4 regions of the Mesorhizobium sp. IMUNJ 23232 genome follow, and region 2 is predicted to be linked to each of the others. Evidence: predicted binding sites of a transcription regulator. Region 2 holds the regulator's gene; each other region holds the start of a gene.

Region 1 (5,383 bases), on a different contig from region 2:
GACCGCAAGGGCACTGCGCGAGGCCGGCATCACAACGGGAATGTGGAACCCGTTGCCGGTCACGCTGCGATGGTCACTCGAATTACATAATTGATTTCAACGGTTTATGGCGAATTGATGTCTTCGCCGTAGAGCCAGTCCATGTCGGCGGCGAGGCTTTCTGGCGACCGCGAAGCGAGCACGAGGTTCCGACCCCAGGCGGCCGGGCCGGCGGCATGCCATACGAAGCGATTGAAGGCACCGCGCCGCGCAACTTTTTGGATTCGAAGGCGCCGGGCCTGCTCCCAGGTCGCGAGTGATTTGGCCAAGTCAGTTGAAGGGCTGGAAGAAAAAGCTGCGGCGAGTGTCCACGCATCCTCAATGGCCATGGCCGCACCCTGCGCGGCGAATGGCGTCATGGCGTGGGCCGCGTCGCCGATCAGCGCGAAATTTCCGTGTTGAATCCAAGGCTTGGCGGAATCGACCGTGTGGATCGGCCAAGCGGTCCAGGCATCCGCGTCTTCGGCAAGTGCTGCCAGCGGCGTCGCGCTACGGCGGAGCATGTCGCGCAACGGCGCGGGGTCGGGTTTGCCCGACCAATCCTCGCCAAGTACCTGACCTTGCGTGAAAGCAACGAAGTTGAACTCTGAGCCACCGCGCAGCGGATAGGCGACGAGATGGAAACCCGGATGCAGGAACGCATTCACCGTCAGGTCCGGAAAAAGGTTTCGGATCAAGGGGTTGTCAGCGGGAATGGTCCGCCGCCATGCCACGAGCCTGACCGAACGGGCTGCAACCCCCGGCAAAACCCTGTTTCGCAGCTTCGACCACACGCCGTCGGCGCCGACAAGCAGCATTCCTCCCAGACGCCTTTCCACTCCGCCGGTCCGGATCTTGATGACCACACCGCTCGACTCGGAAGGCTGGAAATCCTCCACGACCGTGTTGGTGATCAACGAGATCTTTTCAGTTCGGGCTACCGTCGCCAGCAGTGCCTTTTGCAGGTCGGCGCGGTGGACGACCAGATAGGGTGCGCCCCACCGCCGTTCGGCCGAAGCGCCAAGCGGGACGCGGGCGAGTTCCCGCAGATCCTTTGCGTTGCGGAGCACGATGGCGGGCGGGCGAACGGCCAAGCGTTCCAGGCCGGCGAGCACGCCGAGCCGGTCAAGGATGCGGGTGGCGTTGGGCGAAAGCTGAAGCCCGGCGCCGATCTCGCCAAGTTCCGGCGAGCGCTCGAAAACCTGGACCGAAAAGCCGCGCGCCGCGAAGGCCAGTGCGGCGGTCAGCCCGGCAATGCCTGCTCCGGCGACGATGATCCGCGAAGGTCGTTCGGCTTCCATGAAATGTCCGGCCTCGCCGGACGTCGCTCAGGCCGCCTGGCTAATATAGGCGCAGCCTTCCGGCCGCGTTTCATACGCCTTGAGCGCATGGTTGTAGCGGAAAAGCGTCGAGCAGTAGGGGCAGACTTTTTCGTCGTCGGCGCCCATGTCGAGGAACACGTGCGGATGGTCGAAGGGCGGGTTGGCGCCGACGCACATGAATTCCTTCACGCCGATCTCGATCGCCGCATGCCCGGCGTCGTTCTGGAAATGGGGAATCGCGCCGCCAGCCATTTTTCGTCTCCTGATCGCTTTGCTGCCTCTTAGCAGGGGGGAGGAGTTTCGCCAATCGGGTTTGCCTGGCAACATAGGCTAAGCGACCGCTGAGAGGTCGCAACAACTTGTCGGGTAGAATGCGATCATAGGGCGAATGGCTCGACGCCACCGCTCCGGAGGCCGGCGATAACCGAGCCTCCGGCAGGTCGCCTCAAATTATCTGAAAGTCGGCATTTGCGAGGGAGAGCCCCGCGGCAAGGCTAGCAAACTGGATTGCGGCACCTACGCCATTGCCATCCGCGTCGTAGAACAGCTTGCCCGTATCAGTTTCGTAGACGATGAAGTCGTTGGCATCCAGCGCTGTGCCGGTGGCGTTTGCCCGGAAGTAGGACGACGAAAGCGTGCCTGTGTTAGTCAAAGCGGCGAAAACGGCATTCTCCAGACGGATCGTGTCGTCGACCGGAGAAAAGTCGGTGATCGTGTCCAAGTTGGAAGCGCCCAGGGCAGTAGAAAACACAAACACGTCCTTGCCCGCGCCTCCGGTGAGCGTATCAGAACCGCCGCCGCCATTGATCAGGTCAGCGCCGTTCCCGCCCTTGACGACGTTCGTGGCAGCATTGCCGGTGAACTTGTCTCCAAACCCCGACCCCTCCAAATTCTCGATGGAGTTGAATGTATCGCCGGCGGCATCTCCCGTGTTCGACAGCGGATCGGCCAGGCTGACGGTCACGCCCGCCGATGCTCCCTCATAGGAGGCTGTGTCGTTGCCGAGGCCGCCACTGAGGTAATCCGCGCCCGCGCCGCCAGCGAGCAAGTCGTTGCCGTCGCCGCCGCCGAGCGTATCGCTGCCGTTTCCACCCTGCAAGACGTCACTACCGGACGCCCCGCGAAGCAGGTCACTGCCGTCCAGGCCAGAAAGGATGTTAGCGCCGGCATTACCGTCGAGCGTGTCGTTGAAAGCTGAGCCTTCAAGGTTCTCGATAGAGTTGAAGGTATCGCCCTTCGCCTCGCCGGCATTGAGTGACGGATTGGTAAGATTTACTTTGACGGCGGTCAGGGCGTGTTCGTATGAAGACGTGTCTAACCCGCTTCCACCACTGAGATAGTCCGCGCCGACACCGCCAGTCAGAAAATCGTTGCTATTGCCGCCACTTATTGTGTCGTTTCCACCAAAACCAAGAAGGATATCGGCATCGACCGATCCGACGATGCTATCCTTTCCGGCAAATATAATTTTGCTAATTTCCGAATCGTTATTATTCTTAAAGTTTTTTATATCGATCCAGCCGAGATTACTTATATCCCACGCTTCGTGCTTTATGATTTCACCGCCGAACTCGCTTTCAAAGGTAATTAAGTCCCAACTCAAATTCCCAATATATCCGGAGGCACCTACTGCAACATCACCTTGATAAATTATCTCTAAATCACCTGCGGCATCAAAGTATTTAACTTGATTTCCGTACCGGTATTCGTAATTAATAAATGAAACACGGTGACTGTCATCTTCATCTATGTAGTACAAAAATGGTCGACGCGAGCTTTTGAAATCCGCAATAGTGAAGTGCTCGTAATCGAGCTGCGTCATATCAATGGCGTTTAATGTGGTAAATTTAGACATGAATCTTTCTCACACTGTATTTTGTTGCATGCCTATCCATTTGACGGCGCTCCGATGAATGTTCAAGTTTTCACTCGGATCACGACCAAATTCCATTCAAAAATACCATACATCGACCTCTGGCTGCTGACAGATGCACTATCGATTACTGCCCACGATCCAATCTTCAGCGAAAGGAGTTCCCGAAGCAATTGCTACTTGCATTAGAGGACGAGGGCAAGCCGCTATGCCGCGGTGCTCCTTTACGGACTCCATGCGATGCCTTTTTGCAACTGTAGTCCGATATCGATTGAGTTTATTTTGACGCTCGTTTGATCGTCAGAAGCAGTTTTATTCGGCTTCCAAGGGTCATTGATGAGGTATGAGAATACGAAAATGTGAGCAACTGTTTGCCAACAGTGATCGCGCCGAGCGGTGTTGTACATAAGGTAGCGGCCGCCGGCCTTGAACACGGTGGACAGCGTGTCCAAGGTCCACGATGTGGCTCCAGCCAAAACGGTGCGTAGAGTGTTCACCCCTGAAATCAAACTGTCACACTTGCCTGTCAGGAGGTAGACTGCCGCGTCAGGTGCGGGCGACAGCCGGGGATTTTTGCTGCCATGAATGAACTGAGACCCTTGCAGGCGGAATTTGCGGCGGCGGAGATGGTCGCCGCGGAGATGGCGGCGGGCAATCCCGACCGCTTCGTCAACCGCGAATTCTCCTGGCTGCAGTTCAACCGCAGGGTCTTGGAGGAATCGCAGAACCCGCACCATCCGCTGCTGGAGCGCGTGCGGTTTCTGTCGATCTCGGCCGCCAATCTCGACGAGTTCTTCATGGTGCGCGTCGCCGGGCTGGCGGGCCAAGTGCGCGAGGGGATCGCGTTGCGCAGCCCGGACGGGCGCACGCCCGAACAGCAGCTCGAGCAGTTGCTGCATGAGGTCGGCCGGCTGCAGGAGGACCAGCAGGAGAGTTTTGCGGCGCTGAAGACCTTGCTTCAGGAGAAGGGCATCGAGACGGTCACCGCCGACGTGCTGACCAAGGAAGAGCAGGTGTGGCTGGAGGACCATTTCCAGCAGCAGATCTTTCCGGTGATGACGCCGCTGTCGATCGACCCGGCGCATCCGTTTCCGTTCATCCCCAATCTCGGCTTTTCGATCGTGCTGAAATTGCGCCACCGCAAGGACGGCGAGGAGATGAACGCGCTGCTGAGGCTGCCGGTGGCGCTCAAGCGCTACATAAGGCTGCCCGACCGCAAGCCCGGCGTGCGCTTCATCCCGATCGAGGAAGCGGTAGGCATCTATATCGGCCGGCTGTTCCCCGGTTATGAACTGAAAGGCTCGGGCACGTTCCGGCTGATCCGCGACAGCGACATCGAGGTCGAGGAAGAATCGGAGGATCTGGTCCGCTTCTTCGAGACGGCGCTGAAGCGGCGCCGCCGCGGCTCGGTGATCCGCATCGAGTTCGACGGCCAGACGCCCGCCGAACTGCGCGATTTCGTTGCCGGCGAACTCGGCGTTTCGTCGAGCCGTATTAGCGTCATCCATGGGCCGCTGGCGCTCAACCAGATTTCCGAGATCGTGGCGGTCGCCCGCGACGATCTGAAGTTCGTTCCCTTCAACCCGCGCTTTCCCGAGCGCGTGCGCGACCATCGCGGCGACTGTTTCGCGGCGATCCGCGAGAAGGACATCATCGTCCACCACCCCTATGAATCCTTCGACGTCGTTGTGCAGTTTCTCCGCCAGGCCGCCGCCGACCCGGAAGTCGTGGCGATCAAGCAGACGCTCTACCGCACCTCGAACGACAGCCCGATCGTGCGCGCGCTGGTGGATGCGGCGGAGGCGGGAAAGTCGGTGACGGCATTGGTGGAACTGAAGGCACGCTTCGACGAGGAGGCCAACATCCGCTGGGCGCGCGACCTGGAGCGCGCCGGCGTGCAGGTGGTGTTCGGCTTCATCGAGCTGAAGACCCACGCAAAGATGTCTTTGGTGGTGCGCCGCGAGGACGGCAAGCTGCGCAACTACGTGCATCTCGGCACCGGCAACTATCACCCGATCACCGCGCGCATCTACACGGACCTGTCGTTCTTCACGACCGACCCGGGCATCGCCCACGACGTCGCCCAGATCTTCAACTACATCACCGGCTATGCCGAGCCGGCCGAGGAGATGAAGATCGGCATGTCGCCGCTGACATTGCGCCCGCGCAT
Region 2 (5,383 bases):
GCCAAGGCGCGCCTCAAGAAGCGTTATGCGGCCGAGTTGCGCTTCAAATGGCTGGGCGCCGGAGCGGTAGGGCTCGCCGCCCTTTTTCTCATTCTGTTGCTGTCGACGATCGTCACTGAGGCGATCCCGGCGCTGCGCATGAACTATCTGACGCTGCCGCTTGATCTTTCGGCCGCCAAGGTGGATCCGGCCAAGCTCGATACGGTCAACTACGATGCCATCGTTCAAGACGCCCTGGCGGCGAAGGTTCCCGATGCGAGCAGCCGCCAGGACCGGCGGCTGGTGCGCGGCCTCGTCTCTACGGGCGCCGGTCTGCTGCTGCGGCAAGACATCGCCAAGGACCCGTCCATGCTCGGCAAGACGGTCGACTACGCCGTTCCTGTGGACGATTTCGCCGACCTCTATTTCAAGGGTCTTCTTGCCGACGCCGGCAGCGTGTCGGCGTTGACAGGCGAGGTGACCGCCTCGGCCGACAGCGGCGACGTCGACGTGACCTTCTCAAGCGATGCGATACTGGCGATCGCCCGCGGCGCCGGCGCTACGGAAGGCGAGGGCGGCGTGCTGCAGCTAACCAGCGGCGCTTCCTCGCTTCTCGTCGAGATGAACGGTGGAACGGTCAAGCTCACGCAACTCGCGAAGGGCGCCGATGGCGGAGTGGCTGCGAAAGGCCTGGTTCTTAAAAAGCTGTCGGGCACCGCACCCGCGGCGAACGGCACCGCCTCTCTGCGGATTATCGACATGCCGGAAAGCTCGCGCAAGATTTCCGACAAGGAGATCGTGTGGCTCGATGCCCTCAAGGCGCAGAACCTCGTCGAGAGCCGGTTCAACTCGATCTTCTTTTTTTCCGGCGCCAGCCGCGAACCCGAGCTTGCCGGCGTTTGGGGCGCTATCGTCGGTTCGTTTCTCACCATGGTCGTGACGCTGGCGATCGCTTTCCCGATCGGCGTCGCCGCCGCGATCTATCTGGAGGAATTCGCGCCGAAGAACCGGTGGACGACCCTCATCGAGGTCAACATCAACAATCTCGCCGCCGTTCCCTCGATCGTCTACGGCCTGCTCGGACTTGCCGTGTTCCTGAATTTCTTCGGCCTGCCGCGCTCGGCGCCGCTTGTCGGCGGCATGGTGCTGGCGCTGATGACGCTGCCGATCATCATCATCGCGTCGCGCGCCTCCATCCGAGCGGTGCCGCCGTCGATCCGCGAAGCGGCGCTGGGCATCGGCGCGTCGAAGGTTCAGACTGTGTTCCATCATGTGCTGCCGCTGGCGATGCCGGGCATCATGACCGGCACGATCCTTGGCATGGCGCATGCGCTCGGCGAGACGGCGCCGCTGCTGATGATCGGCATGGTTGCCTTCATCGTCGACATACCCGGCGGATTCACCGACCCGGCGACGATTCTGCCTGTGCAGATATTTATGTGGGCGGATTTTCCGGAGCCCGGGTTCCAGCAGAAGACATCCGCCGCGATTCTCATCTTGCTGGCGTTCCTGATCGTGATGAACGCCATAGCTGTCATCCTGCGCAAGCGCTTCGAGCGCCGCTGGTAAGGGGTAGAGGGACATGAACATCATGACGGAAGCCAAGGTCGAGCAGAAGCTTCGGGACCAGTCGGTCGGTCCGGCGATCAAGGTAAAGGGCGAGAAGGTCACCGTTCATTACGGCCAGAAGCAGGCGCTGTTCGACGTCAATCTCGACGTGCGCGAAAACCAGGTGACGGCGCTGATCGGCCCGTCGGGGTGCGGCAAGTCGACCTTCCTGCGCTGCCTCAATCGCATGAACGACACGATCCCGATCTGCCGCGTCGGCGGCAACATCACCCTCGATGGCGAGAACATCTACGACCCGAGGATCGACGTGGTCGAATTGCGCGCCCGCGTCGGCATGGTGTTCCAGAAACCCAACCCGTTCCCGAAGTCGATCTACGAGAATGTCGCCTACGGCCCGAAGATCCACGGCCTCAGCAAGAGCAAGGCCGATCTCGACGGCATCGTTGAATCCAGTCTGCAGAAGGCGGCGATCTGGAATGAGGTCAAGGATCGTCTGCACGAGCCCGGCACCGGGCTTTCCGGCGGCCAGCAGCAGCGCCTCTGCATCGCCCGCGCCATCGCCGTGTCGCCGGAAGTCATCCTGATGGACGAACCCTGCTCGGCGCTCGACCCGATCGCCACCGCCAAGGTGGAGGAGCTGATCGACGAATTGCGCGCCAACTACACGATCGTCATCGTGACGCACTCGATGCAGCAGGCGGCGCGCGTGTCGCAACGCACCGCCATGTTCCATCTGGGCTACCTGGTCGAGGAAGGGGCGACGGACAAGATGTTCACCAACCCCGACGACAAGCGCACGCAGGACTATATTACCGGCCGCTTCGGCTGATCCGGCTCAAGGAACACGAGAATGCGCGAACATACCGTTGCCTCGTTCGACGAGGATCTGGAACAGATCGACCAGTTGATCCGCGACATGGCCGATCTGTCGAGCTCGATGGTCGGCGATTCGATCCGGGCGCTGCTGCACACCGACACGGCAGCGGCGCAGCGGATCATTTCCGAAGACACCGTCATGGACGCCAAGCAGCGCGAGCTGGATGACCGGGCTATCACCTTGATCGCCAAGCGCCAGCCGATGGCGCAGGATTTGCGCGCCGTGTTGGGCGCCATCCGCATGGCCGGCGACCTCGAGCGCATCGGCGATCTCGCCAAGAATGTAGCCAAGCGCGTTGGCGCGATCGGCGAGGGCGCCACGCCGCGCGGTCTGTCGCACGGCATCGACGACATGGCGACGCTGGTGCTCGCCCAGATCAGCGGTGTGATTGCCGCCTATACCGGACGCAAGCCGGACGAACTCGACAGGCTGCGCGCCGAAGACGAGAAGATCGACCTCAAATACACTTCGGTGTTCCGCGAATTGCTGACCTACATGATGGAAGACCCGCGCAACATCACCACCTGCACGCATCTGCTGTTCTGCGCCAAGAATCTGGAGCGCATCGGCGACCACGTGACCAACATTGCGGAAAACGCCTATTATGTGCTGACCGGCTCGCAGCTTCCGGCGAACCGCCCGAAACTCGACGAGACGGCGACGACCGTCCTCGCCGAATAATTTCAAGCGAGGTGCGATGATCGCTCCGAAGGTCATGGTGGTCGAGGACGAAGAACCGCTCGGCGTCCTCCTCCGCTACAATCTGGAATCGGAAGGTTATCAGGTCGAGGTCGTCATGCGCGGCGACGAGGCTGAGATACGGCTCCAGGAAAACGTGCCGGACCTGCTGGTGCTCGACTGGATGCTGCCGGCCGTCTCCGGCATCGAGCTCTGTCGGCGGCTCAGGATGCGGCCGGAGACCGAGCGGCTGCCTATCATCATGCTGACGGCGCGCGGCGAGGAGAGCGACCGGGTGCGCGGGCTGGCCACCGGCGCCGACGACTATCTGGTAAAACCGTTCTCGACGCCGGAATTCGTGGCGCGGGTGAAAGCGCTGCTGCGGCGCGCCAAGCCGGAGGTGCTGTCCTCGGTGCTGAAGGTCGGCGACATCGTGCTCGACCGCGAATCGCACCGGGTCTACCGCAAGAAGAGCGAGATCAGGCTTGGGCCGACCGAGTTCCGGCTGCTGGAATTCATGATGCGGCATCCCGGCCGGGTATTCTCGCGCGGGCAACTGCTCGACAATGTCTGGGGCGAGACGATCTACATCGACGAGCGCACCGTCGACGTGCATGTCGGACGGCTGCGCAAGGCGGTGAACACCGGCCGCCTGCCTGACGTCATCCGCACCGTGCGCGGCGCCGGCTACTCCATAAGCGAAGAATGATTGCCCATCCCGTCGCGGTTTCGCGGCGGGCGTCATTCTCGCGCAATCTTCTTCCCCGACAGTGCGCGGCGCGCTCCCGGCCGGCATTAGCGTTTTGTTATCCTTAATTCGATACTTTGGCAGGCATGAAGCCTGCGGGAAACCATATGCAAATCCTGTCCAAGAATCGGAACATCGCCGAGATGGACGCCCTCATGGATGCCCAGGACGACCGCAAGACAAAACTCGTCGACCGGCGCGCCATCCAGGAATCGGTTTCGTATCTAAGAAGTCACGGCTTCGACGCCGAAGAGGTCCAGCGCTGCCTGGTGCGGTATTTCTACGTCGACCTCGACCTGCTCAACGAAGCGCTGACGGAACACTAACCGCCTCGGCGGTCTCAGCGAGATCAATGTGGCCGGCTCTGGCCAGGTGTCTTGGCGCTGACATCGACGCCGATATGCGGCGGCGGAGCGCGATGGACCTTCCGGCGTCGTGTAGCCCTTGCGACAGCCTTGTCTTCGCTGCTGTTTTCCTCGACCAGCCGGCGGCCAATTCGATAGGCCACATATCCGGCCAGCGCGGCGGCGGCCAAACCGAAGCGGGTCATTTCATTGTCCTCCGTCTTTTTGGCTTTCCTGAAGATGCATCTGCCGGAACGGGTTCGGCTTCAGCGTCGGGCGCCATGTATTTTGCGGCGAGCCGTGTCGCCACCACCGCCAGACCGAGCCGGACAAGCCATTTGATCATCGAAAAATCTCCATTCGCTCCAGCGGAAACTCGCATGTGCGAGAAGAAGTTCCGGGATGATCGTCCGGCGCTTGGGACTCCCTTCTTGACCTGGCAAAGATTGCCGTGCGACTTTTCTGCCACCCGCGCGTTGAACCAGCCAACGGAGGAAGACCCGATGGCGAAGACAGCGAAGCAAGAAGGCCAGTTGGCGGCAGGCCAGGAACTCGAGGTTAAGCATCTGGCGGAAACGACCGACCTCTCGCCACGCCAGGCGCGCGAACTTCTGAAGCGCCACGGCAACGATTGGGAAAAGATCCGCAAGGAAGCGGAAACGTTCAAGGCCGAGGGGTAAGACATGGCGGGCTTCGAAGGACGCACCGCCGATCCGCCAATCTCGGAGGGAGCCCGCCTTCTTCTTGGTCCAGCCGCGAATTAGGGGCGATAACGGCCGCGAACCGCGCTAAGGACAGCGCGGTTCCTTCACTCGCATACCGAGCCCGATGTCTTCTCAAACCGCGACAGCCGCAAGCCAGCGCTATGCTGCCTTCCGGCACCGCCCGTTCCTCGCCTTCTGGTCGGCACGTTTCCTGGCGACGTTCTCGACCCAGATCGTTTCCGTGGCTGTAAGCTGGCAGGTCTACGACCTGACGAGAGATCCTTATGATCTCGGGCTTGTCGGCATCGTTCAGTTCATCCCATCGCTGCTGCTCGTGCTTGTCACCGGCGCTATTGCTGACCGGTTCGGGCGCCGTTTTGTCATGGGACTGGCGGCAATGCTTGAGGCGGCATGCGCGCTGGCGCTGCTTTTGCTTACGCTCCGTGGATTGAACAGCGTCATGCCTGTTTTCGCGGTGCTAGCC
Region 3 (5,383 bases), on a different contig from region 2:
GCATCGACGAAGCCGCCGATGCGGGCTGGCTCGCCGGCGGGCCGCTCGACCGTTCCGCGCTAACTTTCCGCCAGCTCGAACTGAACGCCCAGGTGGTGCGGTTCCCGTCCGGCCAGGAAACCGAGTTCGGCGGGCAGGCGGCTTATCTCATGCGCATCTTCGCAATGCAGGGCGATGCCGTGTCCGAAGTGCCTCTGGAGAACACCGTCGATGGCGCCAGGGTGGCGGGCGATGCCGCCTTGAAGGCCGAGATCGCCGCCTATGTCCGCGACAATTTCGCGGCCATCGACACCGGCGTCTACGAAATCCCCGATGATCTGCTTGCCCGAAAAGTCGTATCCTATTCGACCTTCGGCAGCGTCCGCGCCGTCAATCGCCCGTTTTCCGGACTGTTCGAGCCGGCCGACTTCGCCGGCCTCGACTTTTCGACCGGCAAGCTGCTGCGTTCGCCCGAGGCGCTGCTGGAGCGGCTGGACAATGGCGCCTGCCAGGGCTGCCACCAGTCCGGGTCGACCGCCGGCTTCCACGTGATCGGCCTCGACGATGGCACGGCCTCGCCACTGAACCGCATCAAGGTCGGCGTCTCGCCACATCTGCATGCCGAATTGCCGCGCCGCGAGGCCTATGTCGCGGCAGTGGCGGAAGGCCGCGAGCCGGACCGGTTCCGGCCGCTTTCCGCCGCCCCGCCGGCGAACTGGTCCGCGGAAGCCTCGCCGGCCTACCAGCCGGCGGGTGCCGCCATGCCCTGCATGATGCCGGACGAGGCGGCGCATTTCGGCGAGACCTGGAGTTGCGGCGCCGGCACGGTCTGCACGCCGGTCGCCGGAGCTTCAAACGGTCGTTTCAAGCTAGCGCAATGCCTGCTGCCGCCGAAATCGCCAAAAATGTTTTCCGGCCATCCTTGCATGTCGGGCGAGATCGCCGAGAACCGGAGCCAGCCCTTCAACGACCGCATGAAGCTCATCAGCCAGTTCGCCGCTTTCGACAAGGATATCTCGCGCACCGGCTACACCTGCCGCCCGCCGGAGATCGGCGTACCGGGCGGCCTCGCCTACCGCGCCTGCGACGACAAGGACCGCAACTTCGCGAACTTCAAGCAGGGCCAGCCGATGCCGCGCGAGATCTGCGGGCTCGCCGGCGGCAAGAAATTTGACCTCTGCGTCGCCACCAACAATTTCGACCAGTGCCTCGGCGGCGCCGTCGTGCGCGGCAACCGGCCGAGCTGTTCCGCCGACAGTTTTTGCCGTGAAGACTATATGTGCCAGGAATTTCCGTCGGACACGCCGGGATTGAAGAAGGTCAAGGGCATCGGTTTCTGCTCGCCAACTTACTTCGTCTTCCAGATGCGCATCGACAACCACACGACCCCTTGGGGGTCGCCGGCGCGGGCCGCGTACAAATCCGACGAGGGCGAGTAGGCGCCTATTTGACCAGCCGGACGTGCCGCGTCGCGACCTGGTTGCGGCCCTTGCTCTTGGCCGAATAGAGCGCCTTGTCGGCCAGCTTCAGGACGCTTTCGAAGCTCGCGCCCGCTTCCGTTCCGAAGGCGATGCCGGCGCTGACGGTGCAAGAGAAGGCCCCTTGATCCGCGCCGATCGAACGCGCGGCAAAGCTTGCGCGGATGCGCTCGGCCAACTGTTCGGCGCGATCGGGCAAGGTCCTGCCGAGAACAAGCACGAACTCTTCCCCGCCTAGCCGCGCCGCGCGATCGTCGCGGCCGGTCGCTGCTGCCAGTTCCTCGGCGAAGGCGCGGATCACCTCGTCGCCGACGGCGTGGCCATAGCTGTCGTTGACCGCCTTGAAATCATCGAGGTCAAAAGCGATCACCGCCGAGAACTGGCGCATCGGCGTCGGACTGCACAGGTCGAAAATTGCGCGGCGGTTGAGCAATCCGGTCAGCACGTCCGACCGCGCTTCCGCCCGGTGCCGCCCGGCCGCCCGCCAATGGTTGAGCGCCAGCGACAGGGCGCCGATGCCGGTCATGCCGGCAATGGAGATGATAAGCGAAACGTCTTCGGCCCAGTTCTGCGGCGCAGCCCCGAGGACGAGCTTGCCATTCCAAATGAGAACACCAGCGCAGAGCAGGAAACCGAAGGCGATGGCCGCGTAAAGCGCGGACAGGCCAAGGATGGGACCCGGCGCCTCGGCCCGCCCGAGCCAGTATTCGCGGGCAGTCGCCGATAGCAGGATTGCCGCCGCGATGTTTTCGGCGATGAAGCCCAGGCCGTCATAACCCATGAGGATCGGCGGCACGGCGATGATGATCAGTATGGCGTTGGCGATGATCGCTGGCCTCAGTGGTGAACGGCCGGTGCGGAACTGGCGGGCCGCGCCAAGCAGCGCCGAGAGGCCGGTCAATAGCGTGAGATAGCACACGGCCCCAAGCAGAGGGCCGGGGTAATCGACGTAGATGGCGTAGAGCACGACATAGACGACGATCAGGAAAACGCCGACCGCCCAGGTCAGCAGGAACAGCTCGGTGCGGGCGACAGCCCAGCTCATGACCAGCGTCACCGCCAGACATGCTCCGGAAAAGCCCAGAGCAAGCAAAAGAGAATTGTAGTCGAGCGTCATGCTCTCGCCCATGCCCGAAGGCGACCCGTCGTCCCAGAGAGATTAGGATGGATGAGGTGTACACTTGGTTACATCGGGCCGTAAAATGCCCTTTTGCCGCAGGATGATAGCGCGGTGAACGCGGGTGGACAGCGTCCGCCGGCGCGGCCGAAATGATCCGCCGGCCGGCCTGATGTCATGCACGTGTCAAACAATCGCACTACGACCGGATACGACTTCTATTGGATTGCCGGACACTGTCGGCTCCGTTCTCGCGGAGGCAGCGGGCGTGCGCAAAGCAGAAAGCAGGCACATGGCCGAAGCGGTGGTTTCCCTGGTCGGCAGAACTTTGCGGGTGCTTTCGGCGATGTTGCCGGCGGGAATTCTTGCGGCAGCACTCTGCGTTGGATCGCCCGCCGAGGCCGAGCCCGTCCGCGGCGCGGGATCGACCTTTGCAGCACCAGTGATCGCTAAATGGGCGAAAATCTACAAGGACGCCCGCGCCGACGGCGGCGACTATTTCACGCTCGACTGGACGGTGGACTACGAACTGGTCGGCTCGCTTGCCGGCGTTTTGCGTCTCGACCAGCCGGAGATGGATTTTGCCGCCACCGACGCTCCGGTCAGTGCCGCGGAGCTCGAAAAACGCGGCCGGCAGCAGTTTCCGATCGTCATGGGCGGTATCGCCGTCGTCGCCAATCTCGACGGCATTCCGGCCGGCAGCCTGAGGCTGACCGGGCCGCTGCTGGCGGACATCTATCTCGGCAAGATCCAGAACTGGTCCGATCTCGCGATCAAGGCGGTCAACCCGGATCTCGCCCTTCCCGATCTCAGGATCAGTGTGATGCATCGCCAGGACGGCTCCGGCTCGACCTTCGTCTTCACCGAATATCTCTCGGCGGTCAACGCCGACTGGAAAACCAAATACGGCGCCGACACGCTGGTCTCCTGGCCGCTCGGCACGAGCGCCGAAGGCACGCGCAACCTGATCGCGGCGGTGCAGGCGACCAAGGGTGCGATCTCCTATGCCGAATACGGCCAGGTTGAGCGGTCCGGCCTGCCTTTCGCGTCGATCCAGAACAGGGCCGGGAATTTCGTCAAGCCAGACCCGGCGGGCGTTCAGGCGGCCGCCAATGCCGTCGCCTGGGACAAGGTCGAACATTTCAACGCTTCCCTCACCGACCAGCCCGGCGAGGCGGCGTATCCGATCAGCACCGCGACCTTCGCCGTCGTGCCCGTCGCCGAACGGTCGAGCGATCGCCACGGCCATGTGCAGGACTTTTTCCGCCTGGCCTTCGAACGTGGAGCGAGCGATGCGAGCGCGCTTGGCTACGTGCCGCTGCCTGACAGCCTCGTCAAGCTGGTGAAACAGTACTGGGACAAGGATCTGCGCGCGGCGAATTGACGGCGGGGAGGGGACCTCCCGGCGTCGATTTCAGCCAACGCGCAACGGGTTCACACCCGGCGTCGACGGATTCTCCGCGCTCTCAGAGCGCATTATAGGGGTGGGTATGATGGATATCGATATCTTCAAGGACATTCTGGTGCCGGTCATCGGCGGTCTGGGCATCTTCATGCTCGGCCTCGAATTCATGGCCAACGGCATCCAGGCGCTGTCGGTCAACAGCATGCGCAATTTCCTCGCCAAGGCGGCGGGCACGCCGATCAAGGGCGTGCTGGCGGGCACGCTGATCACCGGCGTCATCCAGTCCTCCACGGCCATGACCGTCATGGTGGTCGGCCTGGTCAATGCCGGCGTCGTGGGGTTGCGGCCGGCCATCAGCGTCATCATGGGTGCCAATATCGGCACGACGCTGGGCAACGGCCTGATCGCCCTGCCGCTCGGTCCGCTCGGCCTGATCTTCGCCGGCGTCTTCGCGCTGGTCTACTGCTTCGCCAAGAGCGAGAAGATACGCAACATTGCGCTCGCCTGCATGGGTTTTGCGCTGATCTTCTACGGTCTAAACCTGATGACCGGAGGTCTGCGCCCGCTGCGCAACATGCCTGAGGTCATGGAATTGCTGCAAACTCTCCGGGCCGATTCCTTCGGCAACCTTTTGACCTGCGTGCTGATCGCCGCCGGCGTCACGGCGATGATCCACTCTTCGTCCGCGACCATCGGCATCGTCATGGGGCTTGGCTCCGCCGGCGTCATCGACTGGACGACCGCCGTCGCCTTCTCGCTCGGCGCTGACCTCGGCACGACGATCACCTCGTGGATCGCCTCGCTCAACCTGTCGAAGAACGCCAAGCGCGCCGCCTACGCCCACATGTCCTTCAACGTCATCGGCGTCTGCGTGACAGTGCCGCTGTTCTTCGTGTCGATCGAAGTGCTGCGCTGGGCCATGCAGTGGTTCGGCGGCGACCCCGGCATCCCGGTCGTCATCGACGGCAAGGAAACCTATCCGCTGGTTCCCGTGGCGGTCGGCCTCTATTCGACGGTCTTCAACGTCTTCAACACGCTCCTTCTGTTCCCCTTCGTCGGTGTGTTCGAGCGCGTGCTGTCGCGCATCGGCCGCACCGAGGCGGAGGATGTCGAGGATTATTCGACGCCGAAATTTTTGGACCGCAAGCTGGCGAACGATTTCGCCAAGGCAGTCCCTGCCGTGCAGCAGGAGACGGCCCGCCATCTGGAAGCCGGCGCGAAGTTCCTCGATATCGCCCGCGGCGAGAAGAGCGCGCCGGCCGATCCAGGAGAGCACTATCTGGCGACCGATATCCTCTCCCGCGACATCCGCGCCTATACGGCCTCGCTAATGAAGGAGGACCTGCCCTACGAGCAGCTCGACCTGATTGCCAGCCTGATCGAGGAGGCGGACTTTACCGCCGC
Region 4 (5,383 bases), on a different contig from region 2:
GCGTGGTCGGAAAATTCGTGGAATTCTTCGGCCCCGGCCTCTCCAACATGACGCTGGCCGACCGCGCCACCATCGGCAACATGGCGCCGGAATATGGCGCGACCTGCGGCTTCTTCCCGGTCGACGCCGAGACCATCCGTTATCTCACCATGTCCGGCCGCTCCGAGGCCCGCATCGCGCTGGTCGAGGAATTTTCAAAGGCGCAAGGCATGTGGCGCGACAATGATTCGGCCGATCCGGTGTTCACCGATCTGCTCGAACTCGACATGGGCGACGTCGTCCCCTCGATGGCCGGGCCGAAGCGCCCCGAAGGCCGAGTGCCGCTGGAAGGCATTGCAGCGGGTTTCGCCGCCGCGATGGAGAAGGACTATAAAAAGACCGTCGACACCTTCAAACGCTACGCCGTCGAGGGCGAGGATTTCGACATCGGCCATGGCGACGTCGTCATTGCGGCGATCACCTCCTGCACCAACACCTCGAACCCGTCGGTGCTGATCGGCGCCGGCCTGCTTGCCCGCAACGCCAACCGGCTAGGCTTGAAGCAGAAGCCTTGGGTGAAGACGTCGCTGGCGCCGGGATCGCAGGTCGTCGCAGAGTATCTGGAAAAATCCGGGCTGCAGAAGGAACTCGACAAGATCGGTTTCAACCTCGTCGGTTTCGGCTGCACCACCTGCATCGGCAATTCCGGCCCGCTGCCGGCGCCGATCTCCAAGACCATCAACGACAAGGGCCTGATCGCCGCCGCGGTGCTTTCCGGCAACCGCAACTTCGAAGGCCGTGTCTCGCCCGACGTGCAGGCAAACTATCTCGCCTCGCCGCCGCTGGTTGTCGCTCATGCGCTGGCCGGCACTGTCACCAGGGATCTCACTACCGAGCCGCTCGGCGACGACCGCAACGGCAATCCGGTCTATCTCAAGGACATCTGGCCGACCTCTGCCGAGATCAACGAGTTCATTGAGCAGAACGTCACCCGCGAGCTGTTTGCGCGCAAATATGCCGACGTGTTCAAGGGCGATGAGAACTGGCAGCAGGTCAAAGTGCCGGAAGGCCAGACCTATGCCTGGGACGACTCTTCGACCTACGTGCAGAACCCGCCCTACTTCGCCGACATGAAGAAGACCTATGGCAGGGTCAGCGACATCAAGGGCGCGCGCATCCTCGGCCTGTTCGGCGACAAGATAACCACCGACCATATCTCGCCGGCCGGTTCGATCAAGGCCGCCTCGCCGGCGGGCAAGTACCTCACCGACAATGGCGTCGGCGTTGCCGACTTCAACCAGTACGGCACGCGCCGTGGCAACCATGAGGTGATGATGCGTGGCACCTTCGCCAATATCCGCATCCGCAACCACATGCTGGGCGAGAACGGGCGGGAGGGCGGCTATACGATCCATTATCCCTCCAAGGAGGAGTTGCCGATCTACGACGCCGCGATGGAATACAAGGATCAGGGCGTGCCGCTGGTGATCTTCGCCGGGGTCGAATACGGCAACGGCTCGTCGCGCGACTGGGCGGCCAAGGGCACCAATTTGCTCGGCGTGCGCGCCGTGATCGCCCAATCGTTCGAGCGCATCCACCGCTCCAACCTGGTCGGCATGGGCGTCATTCCCTTCACCTTCGAGGAAGGCACGTCCTGGGCCTCGCTCGGACTGAAGGGCGACGAGACGGTGACCATCGACGGTCTCGAGACCATCCGTCCGCGCCAGAAGATGGTGGCCAAGGTGACGTCGGCGGACGGCACGGTGAAGGAGGTGCCGATCCTCTGCCGCATCGATACGGTCGACGAACTCGACTACTTCAAGAACGGCGGCATCCTGCAGTACGTGCTGCGCGACCTGGCTGCCTGATCGGCAGCGATTTCGGGGCAAATCAGGCCGTGGGCGCCAGTCGCGCCTGCGGCCTTTGTTTTGCCTGACCCGGCGCGCCGTACCAGGCGACGGCCGCCAGCAGCACGCCGAGCATCAATCCGTTCAGGATGTGCCAGAGGAAATGGGTGCCGAGCGGGAAGGAGCCGCAGACCAGCGGGTCTATCATCCTGAAAGTGACCGAGCAGACGAAGATGCAGGCCGCGACGATATTGTACCAGCCGGCCGGGCTGCCGCTTCTCACCACCAGAATGCCGAAGAAGATCAGCGCCAGGAAGGGCGGTAGGTATCCGGTCGAGCCGTTTGTAGCCTCGCGCAGCCAGGCGGGAACAAGCGCGGTGATGATGCCGACGACGGCGTAGAACACCACGAAGATGGTGATCGCCTTGCTCCATGGCATTCCGGCGAAGCGGCGCAGGTTGAACAGCGTGTAGACCAGCGTGAAGCCGGCGATCGGCAAAATGTCGAACCAAATGGTGAGCGAGGTCGCAAAGGTGTGGAAGATCGCCGAGCCGATGCCAATCGCCACAACCCACCAAGCGAGCACTTCGGCGAAGGTTCCCGCGGCGTTGCGGCGGACCTCGTAAACACCCCACAGGCCGGCGGCTATGAAGGCCAGATTGGTCAGCGCGTTGACCGGCTCGGCCCAGAATTCCGGCCCCGTGCGCTCGCAATAGAGATCGATCTGCGCGAAGAGTGTCGGCCCCATCCGCCCGCCTATTTTTTCACCGCAACGTGACTTCCCGTTGAAATGGCCATCTGCCTATTGTTTGATGAACAAAAAGATAAGCCGGTGCCACCGGTGAAAGCATCTGGAATCGCCATGAAGCGCGAAAAACTGACCAAGCTGGCGGCGTTCGCGCTGGTTGCGATAGGTTTTGCTCTTACAGCCGATATGACGTCCGCCGAATCGCGCAAGCCGCTCGGTGTGGTCGAACTGTTCACCAGCCAGGGCTGCAACTCCTGCCCGCCGGCCGACGCGCTGTTCAGCGAGATGGTCAGGAAGGGCGAGGTCGTGGCGCTCGCCTATCATGTCGACTACTGGGACTATCTCGGCTGGCGCGACACGCTGGCCAAGCCCGAGAACACCCAGCGCCAGCGTGACTACGGCCGCGCCTTCGGAATCCGCTCCGTCTACACGCCGCAGGCCGTCATCAATGGCCGTGTGCATGTCAACGGCGCCAAGAAATGGGCCGTCAAGGGCACACTGGAAACGCTGCTGAATTCCGGCAAGGGAATGTCGGTCGACCTCAAGGCGACCGCGCAAGGCGAAAGCATCGTCATCCAGACCGGCAAGGGGCCGGCGAACAGCAAGGCGCATCTGGTGCTCGTCTATTTCGACGGCGCCAAGCCGGTCACCATCGAGCGCGGCGAAAACAGCGGCACCACCATCACCTACTGGAACGCCGTCAGCGAGGTGCAGACGGCCGGCATGTGGCATGGCGAGGCGGCCCGCTTCGAACTGCCGGCAAGCGAAATCGCCAAGAAGGAGGGTTGCGTGGCGCTGTTGCAGGCGGTGAACAAGGACGGCCTGCCCGGTCCGATCCTCGGCGCCACGGTCATCCGCAGCCCCGAATCACCTTCGACGAAGTAGCGGCCGGAGATTTTTCCCGCCGTTAGCGGAGCGCATGCAAAAAAGCCGGCAGCAGCATTACCTGCACCGGCTTCAATCCGTCTGGGTTCGTTCCTTGTCGCCTCCCTTCGAAGGGAGGTTGGTTCGATCCGACGCGGGCCCGTGGGCGGGGGGCTTGGGGTTACGAGCCGGTGCCGGACCGAACCGTCTCAGGCAACGAGGGTAAGTTCGTCGGACAATGGGGCGTCAGCGGGGATAAAACAAGGCGGAAATGTGGCGGTCATTCACCAAACATTTCTTACGGAAATAAATAGTTATGAAATTTGATTTCCTGAGGACGGCCCTTTCCAGCGAATCGCTGCCCTTGCAATTCGACCGCGAACGCGCCAGTTTTTCGTGTCGTGAAACCGTCACAGGAAGGCAGTTGCGCATGACTGATCGCAGCGGAGGGGAGGGTGGGGACGAATCGGCAATATTGATTCCGCTCCACGAGGCAAGGCGTGAGCGGCTCGACATCCCGGTTTCCTTCGACAGGCGCGAGCTAGACCAGATTCTGAGGCTTTACGGTCGCATGGTCGCCGCCAACGAATGGCGGGACTACGCCATCGACCATCGGCTCGACCGCGCCGTGTTTTCCGTCTACCGCCGCGCCCACGACATGCCGCTGTTCCAGATCGTCAAGGATCCGAAACTGGCCCGCAAGCAGGGCATGTTTTCCGTCATCGCCGCCACCGGCGCCGTTCTGAAGCGCGGCCACGAGCTGGCGCGCGTGCTCGGCGTCTTCGACAGCAAGCTCAGGCTGGTCGGGGCGTAGGGCAGTAGGGCAGTAGGGCAGTAGGGCAGTAGGGTGTCTCGCTCCTGGCGCTCCTGAAAAAAGCAATCCGCGACCTGTTGACGGACCCGCAAAGGCTGCGTTTCCTCCTACTGCCCTACTGCCCTACTGCCCTACTGCCCTACTGCCCTACTGCCCTACTGCCTCTCCCCGAAACCGCCGCTCCGGCCAGGACTCCGCATCCGGCGCGCGGTCCGTCCCGCCGTTCATCGTAAGCTGCATGAAGATGGTGTCCAGCCAGCGGCCATGCTTGTAGCCTGATCCCTCAAGTTTGCCGGCATGCCGGAAGCCGAGCTTCTCATGCAGCCTCACCGACGGGCTCTCCGGTCGACCGTCGCCGATCACCGCAATCATCTGGCGGAAGCCGAGCGCTTCGCTGCGGCCGATCAGCTCCTCCAGCAGCTTCGCGCCAAGGCCCTGCCCCTTGGCGGCAGGCGCGATGTAGATCGAGTCCTCGACGATGAAACGATAGGCCGGGCGCGGCCGGAACGGTCCGGCATAGGCGTAGCCCGCAAGGCCATCCGGCGTGTCGGCCACGATATAGGGAAAGCCGCCGCCTCGCAGCGTCGCAAACCGCGCGCTCATCTCGGCCCGGGTCGGGGGCTCCAATTCGTAGGACGCCGTACCGATGGTGACGGCGTCGGCGTAAATTTCCGCGATCCGGTCGAGGTCGTTCTCGACCGCATCCCTCAGCACGATACTGCTCATGATATAGGCACGCTCCAAAAATGCCTACGGATAGAGCGGCGATGCCAAAAAGAAAAGGGCGGCCAAGCGGCCGCCCTTTGGTCCAGTCCGGACTGCGTATCGGCGCGATTACTCGCGGTTGCCGAGGAACGACAGCAGGAAGGTGAACAGGTTGATGAAGTCGAGATAGAGCGTCAGCGCGCCCATGATCGCCTTGCGGCCGGCCACCAGCGTGTCGTCGCCTTCCCAATACATCTCCTTGATCTTCTGCGTGTCGTAGGCGGTGAGGCCTGAGAACACCAGCACGCCGATCGCCGAGATGGCGAACTGCAGCGCGGGCGACGCCAGGAAGATGTTCACCACCATGGCGATGAGCAGGCCGATCACGCCCATGAACAGGAACGTGCCCATGCCGGTCAGGTCGCG

Evidence for each region. The regulator PhoB, encoded in region 2, activates phosphate uptake and scavenging genes when phosphate is short. The targets are predictions, from matches to a motif close to TGTCATNNANCTGTCAT.
Region 1: ACH196_RS06500 (RNA degradosome polyphosphate kinase) is a predicted target of PhoB. The motif match lies at 3,714-3,730, and genes of this name have one in related genera.
Region 3: pstS (phosphate ABC transporter substrate-binding protein PstS) is a predicted target of PhoB. The motif match lies at 2,748-2,764, and genes of this name have one in related genera.
Region 4: ACH196_RS17545 (DUF2794 domain-containing protein) is a predicted target of PhoB. The motif match lies at 3,836-3,852, and genes of this name have one in related genera.

What each region holds. Positions count from the first base shown of each region.
Region 1 covers NZ_JBIRCY010000006.1:139,776-145,158, reverse strand. The annotation lists gene ACH196_RS06520 (TIGR02117 family protein) at 1-94, shown strand, start outside; gene ACH196_RS06515 (FAD-dependent monooxygenase) at 105-1,319, opposite strand; gene ACH196_RS06510 (zinc-finger domain-containing protein) at 1,347-1,592, opposite strand; gene ACH196_RS06505 (calcium-binding protein) at 1,786-3,195, opposite strand; gene ACH196_RS06500 (RNA degradosome polyphosphate kinase) at 3,795-5,383, shown strand, end outside.
Region 2 covers NZ_JBIRCY010000001.1:74,987-80,369, forward strand. The annotation lists gene pstA (phosphate ABC transporter permease PstA) at 1-1,548, shown strand, start outside; gene pstB (phosphate ABC transporter ATP-binding protein PstB) at 1,562-2,377, shown strand; gene phoU (phosphate signaling complex protein PhoU) at 2,399-3,106, shown strand; gene phoB (phosphate regulon transcriptional regulator PhoB) at 3,123-3,812, shown strand; gene ACH196_RS00425 (hypothetical protein) at 3,959-4,177, shown strand; gene ACH196_RS00430 (hypothetical protein) at 4,270-4,875, shown strand; gene ACH196_RS00435 (MFS transporter) at 5,024-5,383, shown strand, end outside.
Region 3 covers NZ_JBIRCY010000022.1:90,279-95,661, reverse strand. The annotation lists gene ACH196_RS17450 (hypothetical protein) at 1-1,418, shown strand, start outside; gene ACH196_RS17445 (diguanylate cyclase domain-containing protein) at 1,423-2,574, opposite strand; gene pstS (phosphate ABC transporter substrate-binding protein PstS) at 2,843-3,958, shown strand; gene ACH196_RS17435 (Na/Pi cotransporter family protein) at 4,068-5,383, shown strand, end outside.
Region 4 covers NZ_JBIRCY010000023.1:747-6,129, reverse strand. The annotation lists gene acnA (aconitate hydratase AcnA) at 1-1,847, shown strand, start outside; gene ACH196_RS17555 (ceramidase domain-containing protein) at 1,870-2,574, opposite strand; gene ACH196_RS17550 (DUF1223 domain-containing protein) at 2,689-3,459, shown strand; gene ACH196_RS17545 (DUF2794 domain-containing protein) at 3,869-4,252, shown strand; gene ACH196_RS17540 (GNAT family N-acetyltransferase) at 4,400-4,978, opposite strand; gene ACH196_RS17535 (Bax inhibitor-1/YccA family protein) at 5,087-5,383, opposite strand, start outside.